DNA from 3 places in the Serratia sp. EC4 genome. Region 3 is predicted to be linked to each of the others. Evidence: predicted binding sites of a transcription regulator. Region 3 holds the regulator's gene; each other region holds the start of a gene.

Region 1 (4,239 bases), on a different contig from region 3:
GAATTGAGGATCTGCCCAGCATCGGGCAGCTTGCCAGTTGCCATACAGCAGACTCCTGCACCTTTTTAGTGCATCTATCCTACTCCATCCGGGATCGACACGGTATGGAATAGTTTTGCAGAAAATACGGTGGAGAAAAAAACCCATCCGAAGATGGGCTGAAAGTTTCCACGGCAACAAAAAAGCGATAACAAAAATTGTGGGCGCCGTCCGCCAGGGCAGACGGCGCGGGTAGAACTTAGACGCTGTAGTACAGTTCGAACTCGACCGGGTGTGGCGTCATGCGAATGCGGTCCATCTCTTCTTTGCGCAGTTCGATGTAGGCATCGATCGCATCGTCGGTGAACACGCCGCCGCGGGTCAGGAACTCGCGGTCTTCGTTCAGTGCGGCCATCGCCTCGTCCAGCGAGCCGGCCACTTTTGGGATCTCGGCTTCTTCTTCCGGCGGCAGGTCGTACAGGTTTTTGTCCATGGCGTCGCCAGGGTGGATCTTGTTGATGATGCCGTCCAGGCCGGCCATCAGCAGCGCGGCGAAGCACAGGTATGGGTTAGCCGCCGGATCCGGGAAGCGGGCTTCGATGCGGCGCGCTTTCGGGCTGGCGACCACCGGGATACGGATGGACGCGGAGCGGTTACGGGCGGAGTAAGCCAGCATCACCGGCGCTTCGTAGCCCGGCACCAGACGTTTGTACGAGTTGGTGGTCGGGTTGGCCAGCGCGTTGATCGCCTTGGCGTGCTTGATGATGCCGCCGATGTAGAACAGCGCGGTTTCAGACAGGCCGCCGTATTTGTCGCCGGCGAACAGGTTGGTGCCGTTCTTGGACAGCGACATGTGGCAGTGCATGCCGGAACCGTTGTCGCCGAACATAGGCTTCGGCATGAAGGTTGCGGTTTTACCAAAGGCGTGCGCCACGTTGTGCACTACGTACTTGTAGATCTGAATTTCGTCGGCTTTCTTGGTCATGGTGTTGAAGCGGGTCGCCACTTCGTTCTGACCGGCGGTCGCCACTTCGTGGTGGTGCGCTTCAACCACCAGGCCCATCTCTTCCATGGTCAGACACATGGTGGAACGCAGATCCTGCGAAGAGTCGACCGGTGGAACCGGGAAGTAACCGCCTTTCACCGCCGGACGGTGGCCTTTGTTGCCGCCGTCGTATTTTGTGCCGGAGTTCCAGGCGCCTTCGATATCGTCGATCGCCACGTGGGAACCGCGGATGCTGCTGCCGAAGCGGATGTCGTCGAACAGGAAGAACTCAGGCTCTGGCCCGAACAGCACAGTGTCCGCGATGCCGGAGGAGCGCAGGAAGTCTTCGGCGCGTTTGGAAATGGAGCGCGGGTCGCGATCGTAGCCTTGCATGGTGCCCGGCTCGAGAATGTCGCAGCGAATGATCAGCGTAGGTTCTTCGAAGAATGGATCCAGAACCGCCGTGCTGGCGTCCGGCATCAGCACCATGTCAGATTCGTTGATGCCCTTCCAACCACCGATAGAGGAGCCGTCAAACATTTTACCTTCTTCGAAGAAGTCGGCGTTTACCTGGTGAGCCGGGATAGTCACGTGCTGTTCCTTACCCTTGGTGTCAGTGAAACGCAGGTCTACGAATTTCACTTCATGCTCATTCAGCATCGTCAAAACGTGTTCAGCGGACATACTTAACTCTCCCGGTTTATCATTGTCGTCGTCGTGGAACGAATCTGTGGAACTGGCTTTTTTTCGCCTTGAAAAGACTAAAGCGAAAAGCGTGCCAACTTTTAAAAAAGGCTTTCATCGCCTTTCTGCGCGGGTTTTACCCAACCCCAGTATGCACCATCAGTGATAAATTGCACCGAAATGGTGCAATCGGAGTGAGCGAGGGCACTGAAATGGTGCAAAAGTGCAACGATTGCGGCTTTTTGCACCGTGAAAGGGATCACAAACTGACCGGCACGCGGTTGTTTATAAGAGATGGTTGTGATCTTGTTTAGTCCCTCGCTTAATACGTGTACAATAGCGCGCTATTTCTAATGCCCGAGGCAAAGCTGTGATCGAAAATTTGCGTAACATCGCCATTATTGCCCACGTTGACCATGGTAAAACCACCCTGGTTGATAAGCTGCTGCAACAATCCGGTACTTTCGGAGAGCGTGCGGAAGCCACCGAACGCGTAATGGACTCCAACGATTTGGAGAAAGAGCGTGGGATTACCATCCTCGCAAAAAACACCGCCATTAATTGGAACGGTTACCGCATCAACATCGTGGATACCCCAGGACACGCCGACTTCGGCGGCGAGGTAGAGCGCGTGATGTCGATGGTTGACTCGGTGCTGCTGGTTGTGGATGCAATGGATGGCCCTATGCCGCAAACCCGCTTCGTGACCAAGAAGGCCTTCGCCAATGGTCTGAAGCCGATCGTGGTCATCAACAAGGTTGACCGTCCTGGCGCGCGCCCTGACTGGGTTGTAGATCAGGTGTTCGACCTGTTCGTGAACCTCGATGCGACCGACGAGCAGCTCGACTTCCCGATCATCTACGCTTCTGCGCTGAACGGCATCGCCGGCGTCGACCACACCGACATGGCGGAAGACATGACCCCGCTGTATCAGGCGATCGTCGACCATGTGTCTGCGCCGCAGGTTGAGCTGGAAGCGCCATTCCAGATGCAGATCTCCCAGTTGGACTACAACAACTACCTGGGCGTTATCGGCATCGGCCGCATCAAGCGCGGTAAAGTGAAGCCGAACCAGCAGGTCACCATCATCGACAGCGAAGGCAAAACTCGCAACGGTAAAGTGGGTAAAGTGCTGGGTCACCTGGGTCTGGAGCGTATCGACAGCACCCTGGCGGAAGCGGGCGACATCATCGCCATCACCGGCCTGGGCGAGCTGAACATCTCCGACACCATCTGCGACACCAACGCCGTAGAAGCGCTGCCGGCGCTGTCCGTCGACGAACCGACCGTCACCATGTTCTTCAACGTCAACACCTCGCCGTTCTGCGGTAAAGAAGGCAAGTACGTGACGTCGCGTCAGATCCTTGACCGTCTGAACAAAGAGCTGGTGCACAACGTGGCGCTGCGCGTTGAAGAAACCGACGATGCGGACGCCTTCCGCGTATCCGGTCGTGGCGAGCTGCACCTGTCGGTGCTGATCGAAAACATGCGCCGTGAAGGTTTCGAGCTGGCGGTTTCCCGTCCGAAAGTTATCTTCCGCGAAATCGATGGCCGCAAGCAGGAGCCATTCGAGAACGTGACGCTGGATATCGAAGAGCAGCATCAGGGTTCCGTGATGCAGGCGATGGGCGAGCGTAAAGCCGACCTGAAAAACATGGATCCGGACGGTAAGGGCCGCGTGCGTCTCGACTACGTGATCCCAAGCCGCGGTCTGATCGGCTTCCGTAACGAATTCATGACCATGACTTCGGGTACTGGTCTGCTGTACTCCACCTTCAGCCACTACGACGACGTGCGTCCGGGCGAAGTGGGCCAGCGTCAGAACGGCGTGCTGATCTCCAACGGCCAGGGCAAAGCGGTCGCGTTCGCGCTGTTCGGCCTGCAGGATCGCGGCAAGCTGTTCCTGGGCCACGGTGCGGAAGTGTATGAAGGCCAGATCATCGGTATTCACTCACGTTCCAACGACCTGACCGTAAACTGCCTGACCGGTAAGAAGCTGACCAACATGCGTGCTTCCGGTACTGACGAAGCGACTACCCTGGTTCCGGCCATCAAAATGACCCTGGAGCAAGCTCTGGAGTTCATCGATGACGACGAACTGGTAGAAGTGACGCCAACCTCGATCCGTATCCGTAAGCGTCACCTGACGGAAAACGATCGTAAGCGTGCCAGCCGCGGTCCAAAAGACGCTTAATCGCTGATTGAGTGTCTCATGCTTAGGGCGCGGTTCTCGCGCCCTGAGTTTTTTCCTCTGTTGTTCCCCGTTTGTGCGGCGCGCTATGCGCTTTTCCGTTCGCTCCCTGTTCAGCTGTTCCTTTTCCCGCTACAGTGAAATCTCACCGGCCCATCAGGAGAGGACTATGCTGTATATCTTTGATTTAGGTAATGTGATCGTCGATATCGATTTCAAGCGTGTGCTGGGCGTGTGGAGCAATTTGAGCGGCACGCCGTTGGCGGTGCTGTCCGATCGTTTCGCCATGGGTGAGGTGTTCCAGCAACATGAGCGCGGTGAAATCAGCGACGAAGACTTCGCCGGCAAGTTGTGCGATGAAATGGGCATCGCGCTCAGCTTCGAACAATTCGCCACCGGC
Region 2 (4,239 bases), on a different contig from region 3:
CTGAAAAGCGCCGCGCTGATCGGCGCCATGCTGGTGGCGATGTTCAGCCTCGACTGGCGCATGGCGCTGGTGGCCATCTGCATCTTCCCGGCGGTGTTCGTGGTGATGGGCATTTATCAATATTACAGCACGCCGATCGTGCGCCGGGTGCGCAGTTATCTGGCGGACATCAACGACGGTTTCAACGAAGTGATCAACGGCATGGGCGTGATCCAGCAATTCCGCCAGCAGGTGCGCTTCGGCGAGCGCATGAGCGCCGCCAGCCAGTCGCACTATCTCGCGCGCATGCAGACCCTGCGGCTCGACGGTTTTCTGCTGCGGCCGCTGCTCAGCCTGTTTTCGGCGCTGGTGCTGTGCGGTTTGCTGATGTTGTTCGGCTTCAGCGGCGAAGGCGTGATTGGCGTCGGCGTGCTCTATGCCTTCATCAACTACCTGGGGCGTTTGAACGAACCGCTGATCGAGCTGACGTCACAACAGTCGATCCTGCAGCAGGCGGTGGTGGCCGGCGAACGTATTTTCGAACTGATGGATCGCAGCCAGCAGAGCTACGGCGCCGACGATAGTCCGTTGGCCGGCGGCCGTATCGACATCACCGATCTGAGCTTCGCTTACCGCGCGGACAAAAAGGTGCTGCAGCATATTTCGCTGTCGGTGCCGTCGCGCGGCTTCGTGGCGCTGGTCGGGCACACCGGCAGCGGCAAGAGCACCTTGGCTAACCTGCTGATGGGTTATTACCCGGTCAGCGAGGGGGAAGTGCGTCTCGATGGCCGCCCGATCTCCAGCTTGTCGCACCGCACGCTGCGCCAGGGCGTGGCGATGGTGCAGCAGGATCCGGTGGTGATCGCTGATTCGGTGCTGGCCAACGTCACGTTGGGGCGCAATATCGAGGAAGACGCCGTTTGGCGGGCGCTGGAAACGGTGCAGCTGGCGGATCTGGTGCGCGGCTTCCCGCAGGGTATCCACACCCGCCTGGGGGAGCAGGGCAATAACCTGTCGGTCGGGCAGAAACAGCTGCTGGCGATGGCGCGGGTCTTGGTGCAGGCGCCGCAGATCCTGATCCTCGACGAGGCGACCGCCAATATCGACTCGGGCACCGAACAGGCTATCCAGCGCGCGCTGCGTGCGATCCGCGAGCACACCACGCTGGTGGTGATCGCCCACCGGCTGTCGACCATCGTCGATGCCGATTCCATTTTGGTGCTGCATCGCGGCCAGGCGGTGGAGCAGGGCAACCATCAGCAGCTGCTGGCGCAGCAGGGGCGTTACTACCAGATGTACCAGCTGCAGTTGGCGGGCGAACAACTGGCGGAAGCGGTGCGCGAGGAGAGCCAACCCGCCTGAACATGGGCCGCGCTCGCGGCCCTTCTTTCTTTCCAACGCACCATAAGCAGGCAAACCATCTGGGCCACGCCCCCTTTCTGCACTTTTTCGACGCGATGCGCACCAAATCGGTGCGCATTATTTAACCTGTCCAAGGTATCGGTGCCGTGCCGCCTCGCGGCTGCGCCCGCGTGCCCGCTAATCCGCTGAATCGCCCTACAAAATTAAATTTGGCACAGCCCTTGCTACATATGACGCGTACCAGGGGTGAGTTTGGGCTTAATTCGTGGAGGGGCAATATGAAGCTGGTGACCGTGGTAATCAAACCGTTCAAGCTGGAGGACGTGCGCGAGGCCTTGTCCTCCGTGGGCATTCAGGGGTTGACCGTAACCGAAGTGAAGGGCTTTGGCCGCCAGAAGGGGCACGCCGAGCTGTATCGCGGCGCCGAATATAACGTCAACTTCCTGCCCAAGGTCAAAATCGATATCGCCATCGCCGACGATCAGTTGGATGAAGTGGTTGATGTGATTAGCAAAGCCGCTTACACCGGCAAAATCGGCGACGGCAAAATTTTCGTTGCCGAATTGCAACGCGTGATCCGCATTCGCACCGGCGAAACCGACGAATCGGCACTGTAACCGCGAACTCAGTTAAGTGATGGGGATGATTGATAATGAAAAGACTGTTATCCATGTTGGGCCTGAGTTCGGTAACCCTGGTTCCTTCTTTGGCCCTGGCCGCCCCGGCGGTCGCCGATAAGGCCGACAACGCCTTTATGATGATCTGCACCGCGTTGGTGCTGTTCATGACGCTGCCGGGCATCGCGCTGTTTTACGGCGGTCTGCTGCGCGGTAAAAACGTGCTGTCGATGCTGACGCAGGTCACCGTCACCTTCGCGTTGGTCTGCGTGCTGTGGGTGCTGTATGGCTACAGCCTGGCGTTCAGCGAAGGCAATGCGGTGTTCGGCGGATTCGAGACGGCGATGCTGAAAGGCATCGGCATCGACAGCGTCACCGGCAGCATCAGCCAGATGATCCACGTCGCTTTCCAGGCCTCCTTCGCCTGTATCACCGTGGCGTTGGTGGTGGGTGGCTTCGCCGAACGCATTCGTTTCTCGGCGGTGCTGATCTTCGCGATCCTGTGGTTCACGCTGTCTTATCTGCCGATCGCGCACATGGTGTGGGGTGGCGGTTACCTGGCCGCCGACGGCGCATTGGACTTCGCCGGCGGCACCGTGGTGCACATCAACGCCGCCAGCGCCGGGTTGATCGGCGCCTACCTGATTGGCAAACGCGCCGGCTTCGGTAAAGAGGCCTTCAAACCGCACAACCTGCCGATGGTGTTTACCGGGGCGTCCATCCTGTATATCGGCTGGTTCGGCTTCAATGCCGGTTCCGCCAGTGCGGCCAACGGCATTGCGGCCTTGGCATTCCTCAATACCGTGGTTGCCACTGCGGGCGCCATTCTCTCCTGGACCTTCGCCGAGTGGGTGCTGCGCGGCAAGCCTTCATTGCTGGGCGCCTGCTCCGGCATGATCGCCGGGCTGGTTGCAGTGACGCCGGCGGCGGGCACCGTGGGGGTGGGCGGGGCGTTGATCATCGGCCTGGTGGGCGGCGTTGCCGGCCTGTGGGGCGTCGTGACGCTGAAAAAATGGCTGAAAGTGGACGACACCTGCGACGTGTTCGGTGTGCACGGGGTGTGCGGCATCGTCGGCTGCCTGTTGACCGGGGTGTTCACCGCCTCTTCACTGGGCGGCACCGGTTACGCCGAAGGGGTGACGATGGGCCATCAGGTCTGGATCCAGCTGGTGAGCGTGCTGATCACGCTGGTGTGGTCGAGCGTCGCCGCCTTTATCGCCTTCAAGATCGCGGGCGCGATGGTTGGATTGAGAGTGCCGGAGGAGCAGGAACGCGAGGGGCTGGACGTCAACAGCCACGGCGAGAGCGCCTACAACCAATAAGGCTCAAAGCAGGGCAGTGCGCTAAAGACTAAAATAATGATGAAGCCAAAAGGGGCGATGGAAACATCGCCCCTTTCTTTATGCTGCGGATCAGGCGTCGCGTTGGCGAATCACCCCTTCCTGCACGGTGGTGGCGACCAGTACGCCGTCGCGGGTATAAATCTGGCCGCGCACAAAGCCCCGTGCGCCGGAGGCGGAGGAGCTCTCCACCGCGTACAGCAGCCAGTCATCCATGCGGAACGGACGGTGGAACCACATTGAGTGGTCAATGGTGGCCACCTGCATGCCCGGCTCGAGGAAACCGACGCCGTGCGGCTGCAGCGCCGTCGGCAGGAAATTAAAGTCCGACGCGTAGCCCAGCAGATATTGGTGGATGCGCTGATCGTCCGGCATGCTGCCGTTGGCGCGGAACCACACATAGCGATGCGGTTCTTCCACGCTGCCTTTCAGTGGGTTATGGAATTTCACCGGGCGCATTTCGATCGGCTTCTGGCCGATAAATTTTTCGCGCACTTTTTCCGGCAGCATATGCGCCAGCTTCTGGGCGATCTCAGATTCAGACAGCAGCCCTTCCGGCGGCGGCACGTCCGGCATCAGGTTCTGATGCTCGAAGCCCGTTTCCGGACTTTGGAAGGAGGCGGTCATATAGAAGATAGGTTTGCCGTGCTGGATGGCGCTGACGCGGCGCGCGCTGAAGCTGTTGCCGTCGCGCAGGGTTTCCACGTCGTAAACGATTGGTTTGCTGCTATCGCCCGGGCGCAGGAAGTAGCTGTGGAACGAATGCACGCTGCGCTCGTCCGGCACCGTCTGTTTGGCGGCGTACAACGCCTGGCCGACCACCTGCCCGCCGAATACCTGGCGCAGCCCCAGATCTTCACTCTGACCGCGGAACAATCCTTCTTCGATTTTCTCCAGATCCAGCAGATCGAGGAGGTTTTGCAATGCCTGGCTCATAAAGT
Region 3 (4,239 bases):
ACAAACTGGTGGCGGAAGACGCGAAGTATTACACCGCCGGCGAGCTGAGCTGGTTCACCCAGCCGGTGATGACGCTGTTCGATGAGAATGCGGTGGCCACCTGGTCAGTTCGCGCCGATCGCGCCAAACTGACTAAAGACCGAATGCTGTATCTGTATGGTCACGTCGAGGTGAACAGCCTGACCACCACCTCGCAGCTGGAAAAAATTAAGACGGACAACGCTCAGGTAAACCTGGTCACCCAAGACGTCACCTCCGATGACGAAGTCACGCTTTACGGGACCAATTTTACCTCTAACGGCATGAAAATGCGTGGGAACCTGCGGACCAAAACCGCTGAGCTGATTGATAAGGTTAAGACCAACTATGAAATTCAGAACCAAAAAACAACTCCGTAACCTGTTGCTCGGCAGCTTAGTTTTGGCCGCCAGCGCCCCCGCTCTGGCGCTGAAATCCGACTCCAGCCAGCCGGTCAGCATCGACTCGCTCAAGCAGTCGTTGGACATGCAAAGCAACGTCAGCACCTTCACCGACAACGTGGTGATCAAACAGGGCACCATCGATATTCGCGCCGACAAGGTGGTCGTCACCCGCCCGGGCGGAGATCAGAATAAGACCTATATTGAAGCGTTCGGCAACCCGGTAACCTTCTACCAGATGCAGGACAGCGGCAAGCCGGTCAAAGGCCACGCGCAGAAAGTGCGTTACGACGTGGCGACCCAGCTGGTGACCCTGACGGGCAACGCCTATCTGGAGCAGCTCGACAGCAACGTGAAAGGCGATCGCATCACCTATCTGGTGCAACAGCAGCAAATGCAGGCGTTTAGCGATAAAGGCAAACGCGTGACAACGGTTCTGGTACCGTCGCAGTTGCAAGACAAAAACGAGCAAAAAAAGAGTAACTAATCACTTATGGCAACACTCATCGCAGAAAACCTGGCGAAAGCCTACAAGGGCCGTAAAGTTGTCGAAGACGTCAGCCTGAAAGTGAAATCCGGCGAGATCGTCGGCCTGCTCGGCCCGAACGGCGCCGGTAAAACCACCACCTTCTACATGGTGGTCGGCATCGTGCCGCGCGACGCCGGGCGCATCGTGATCGACGAAGAAGACATCAGCCTGCTGCCGCTGCACGCCCGCGCGCGCCGCGGCATTGGTTACCTGCCGCAGGAAGCGTCGATCTTCCGCCGCCTGAGCGTGTACGACAACCTGATGGCGGTGCTGGAGATTCGCCCCGACCTCACCAGCGAACAGCGCGAAGACCGCGCCAAAGAGCTGATGGAAGAGTTCCATATCTCCCATCTGCGCGACAGCCTCGGCCAGGCGCTGTCCGGCGGTGAACGCCGCCGCGTCGAAATCGCCCGCGCGCTGGCGGCCAACCCGAAATTCATTCTGCTGGACGAACCCTTCGCCGGGGTGGATCCGATTTCCGTTATCGACATCAAAAAAATCATCGAGCACCTGCGTGACAGCGGCCTGGGCGTGCTGATCACCGACCACAACGTGCGCGAGACGCTGGACGTGTGTGAACGCGCCTACATCGTCAGCCAGGGCAAACTGATTGCCCACGGCACGCCGGATGCTATTCTGGCCGACGAGCAGGTTAAACGCGTTTATCTGGGCGAAGAGTTCCGCCTCTAAACGCCGGCGCGCCCTGCGGGGCGACACCGTTAACGGAAGTAGACAGAAAACTATGAAGCAAGGTTTGCAACTCAGGCTCAGTCAACAGCTGGCCATGACTCCTCAGCTCCAGCAGGCGATCCGCCTGCTGCAGTTGTCCACGCTTGAGCTTCAACAAGAGATCCAGCTGGCGCTGGAGAGCAATCCGCTGCTTGAACAGACCGATCTGCACGACGAAATCGACGCCAAAGAAACCCAGGAGACCGAGGGGCTCGATACCCGCGAGGCGCTGGAACAGAAAGACATGCCGGAAGAGCTGCCGCTGGACGCCACCTGGGATGAGATCTACACCGCCGGCACGCCGTCCGGCACCGGCACCGACTACAGCGACGACGAGCTGCCGGTCTATCAGGGCGAGACCACCCAAACGCTGCAGGATTACCTGATGTGGCAGGTGGATCTGACGCCGTTTTCCGATACCGACGCCGCCATCGCCACCTCCATCGTCGACGCGGTGGACGACACCGGCTATCTCACCGTGCCGCTGGAAGACATTCTGGAAAGCCTGGGCGACGAAAACGTGACCCTCGATGAAGTCGAGGCGGTGTTGAAGCGCGTGCAGCGTTTCGATCCGATCGGCGTCGCCGCGCGCGATCTGCGCGATTGCCTGCTGGTGCAGCTCTCCCAATACGCCAAAGACACCCCTTACCTGGCCGAAGCGCGGCTGATCATCAGCGACCATCTGGATCTGCTGGCCAACCATGACTTTCGCAGCCTGATGCGATCAACCCGGCTAAAAGAAGATACACTGAAAGAAGCGATGCTGCTGATTCAGTCGCTCGATCCGCGCCCGGGGCAGTCGATCAATACCGGCGAATCGGAATACGTGATCCCGGACGTGCTGGTGCGCAAGACGCAGAACAAATGGACGGTCGAGCTCAACGGCGACAGCGTGCCGCGTTTGAAGATCAATCAGCAATACGCAGCGCTGGGCAACAGCGCCCGCAGCGAAGCCGACGGCCAGTTCATCCGCAGCAACCTGCAGGAAGCCAAGTGGCTGATTAAAAGCCTGGAGAGCCGTAACGAGACGCTGCTGAAGGTCACCCGCTGCATCGTCGATCAGCAGCAGGCGTTCTTCGAGCAAGGCGAAGAATTTATGAAACCCATGGTGCTGGCGGATATCGCCCAGGCCGTGGAAATGCATGAATCGACGATCTCGCGCGTCACCACGCAGAAGTTTCTGCACAGCCCGCGCGGCATTTTCGAATTGAAATATTTCTTCTCCAGCCACGTGAATACCGACAGCGGCGGCGAAGCCTCCTCGACGGCGATCCGCGCATTGGTGAAGAAATTGATTGCGGCGGAAAACCCCGCCAAACCACTCAGCGACAGCAAGCTGGCCACCCTGCTCGCCGATCAGGGGATCATCGTGGCGCGGCGCACCGTCGCCAAGTACCGAGAGTCTTTGTCCATCCCGCCGTCGAACCAGCGTAAACAGTTGGTTTGACCTCTATTGAGAAGGAAGACACTATGCAGCTCAACATTACCGGACACCACATCGAAATCACCGATCCGTTGCGCGAGTTCGTGAACAGCAAGTTCGCCAAACTCGAACAGTATTTTGATCGCATCAATCAGGTGTATGTTGTATTAAGTGTGGAAAAAGTGCAGCAAATTGCGGAAGCAACGGTGCACGTGAATGGAGGCGAGTTGCACGCCACCTCGGAAGACGAGAATATGTATGCCGCAATTGATACGCTGATCGACAAATTGGCACGTCAATTGAACAAACATAAAGACAAATTGAAGCAACACTGACACCCTAACCCATTCCATGAGGCGGCATCCGTCGCCGCCTCACCCTTCGGCGCGTGACCCGCATGGGTGACGCGCCGAACGGTAATCAGGGTTAAAACCGACGAAAAACCGCCTTGCCGGGTTCGCCCGGCGGCGCGGTTTTAAGTGAAGATGAGATGAACAACGAATATATGCAATTAAGCTCGGTGTTAAACATCGAGTGCACCAAAAGCTCGGTACACTGCACCAGCAAGAAGCGGGCTTTGGAAATTATCAGCGAACTGGCCGCCAAACAGCTCAATCTGCCTTCGCAGGTGGTGTTTGACGCGGTTCTCACCCGGGAGCGCATGGGCAGCACCGGTATCGGCAACGGTATCGCCATTCCCCACGGCAAACTGGAAGAGGACACACTGCGGGCCGTTGGCGTGTTTATCCGTCTCGACCAACCCATCGCTTTCGACGCTATCGACAACCAGCCGGTCGACCTGCTGTTCGCGCTATTGGTGCCTGCCGATCAGTGCAAAACCCATTTGCATACGCTGTCGCTGGTCGCCAAACGCCTGGCCGACAAAACCGTATGTCGCCGCCTGCGCGCCGCGCAAAGCGACGAAGAACTTTACCAAATCATCACCGAGTGATGCCCGGCCGGCGTGACTTCCAGCCCGGATAACGTTACTGTTTCACGATGATGGATCCGGCTGCGGCCGGAATAACAAAGTTTCCACCGGTGGCGATGAACGCCGCCGCGATGCCAGGGGAGTTGCCACATGGTGCTGATGATTGTCAGCGGCCGTTCCGGTTCCGGAAAATCCGTCGCCTTGCGGG

Evidence for each region. Region 3 encodes sigma-54, which starts transcription at its own class of promoters, with help from an activator protein. Its sites were predicted from a motif close to GTTGGCACANNTTTCGCTNT; they were not measured.
Region 1: glnA (glutamate--ammonia ligase) is a predicted target of sigma-54. The motif match lies at 1,728-1,747, and genes of this name have one in related genera.
Region 2: glnK (P-II family nitrogen regulator) is a predicted target of sigma-54. The motif match lies at 1,550-1,569, and genes of this name have one in related genera.

Annotation. Positions count from the first base shown of each region.
Region 1 is NZ_JBNIDE010000011.1:14,212-18,450, forward strand. Features, by position in the region: gene glnL (nitrogen regulation protein NR(II)) at 1-44, opposite strand, end outside; gene glnA (glutamate--ammonia ligase) at 239-1,648, opposite strand; gene typA (ribosome-dependent GTPase TypA) at 2,019-3,842, shown strand; gene yihX (glucose-1-phosphatase) at 4,009-4,239, shown strand, end outside.
Region 2 is NZ_JBNIDE010000002.1:164,298-168,536, forward strand. Features, by position in the region: gene smdB (multidrug efflux ABC transporter permease/ATP-binding subunit SmdB) at 1-1,341, shown strand, start outside; gene glnK (P-II family nitrogen regulator) at 1,620-1,958, shown strand; gene amtB (ammonium transporter AmtB) at 1,994-3,280, shown strand; gene tesB (acyl-CoA thioesterase II) at 3,371-4,234, opposite strand.
Region 3 is NZ_JBNIDE010000008.1:51,123-55,361, forward strand. Features, by position in the region: gene lptC (LPS export ABC transporter periplasmic protein LptC) at 1-398, shown strand, start outside; gene lptA (lipopolysaccharide ABC transporter substrate-binding protein LptA) at 367-906, shown strand; gene lptB (LPS export ABC transporter ATP-binding protein) at 913-1,638, shown strand; gene rpoN (RNA polymerase factor sigma-54) at 1,691-3,124, shown strand; gene hpf (ribosome hibernation promoting factor) at 3,148-3,435, shown strand; gene ptsN (PTS IIA-like nitrogen regulatory protein PtsN) at 3,591-4,052, shown strand; gene rapZ (RNase adapter RapZ) at 4,182-4,239, shown strand, end outside.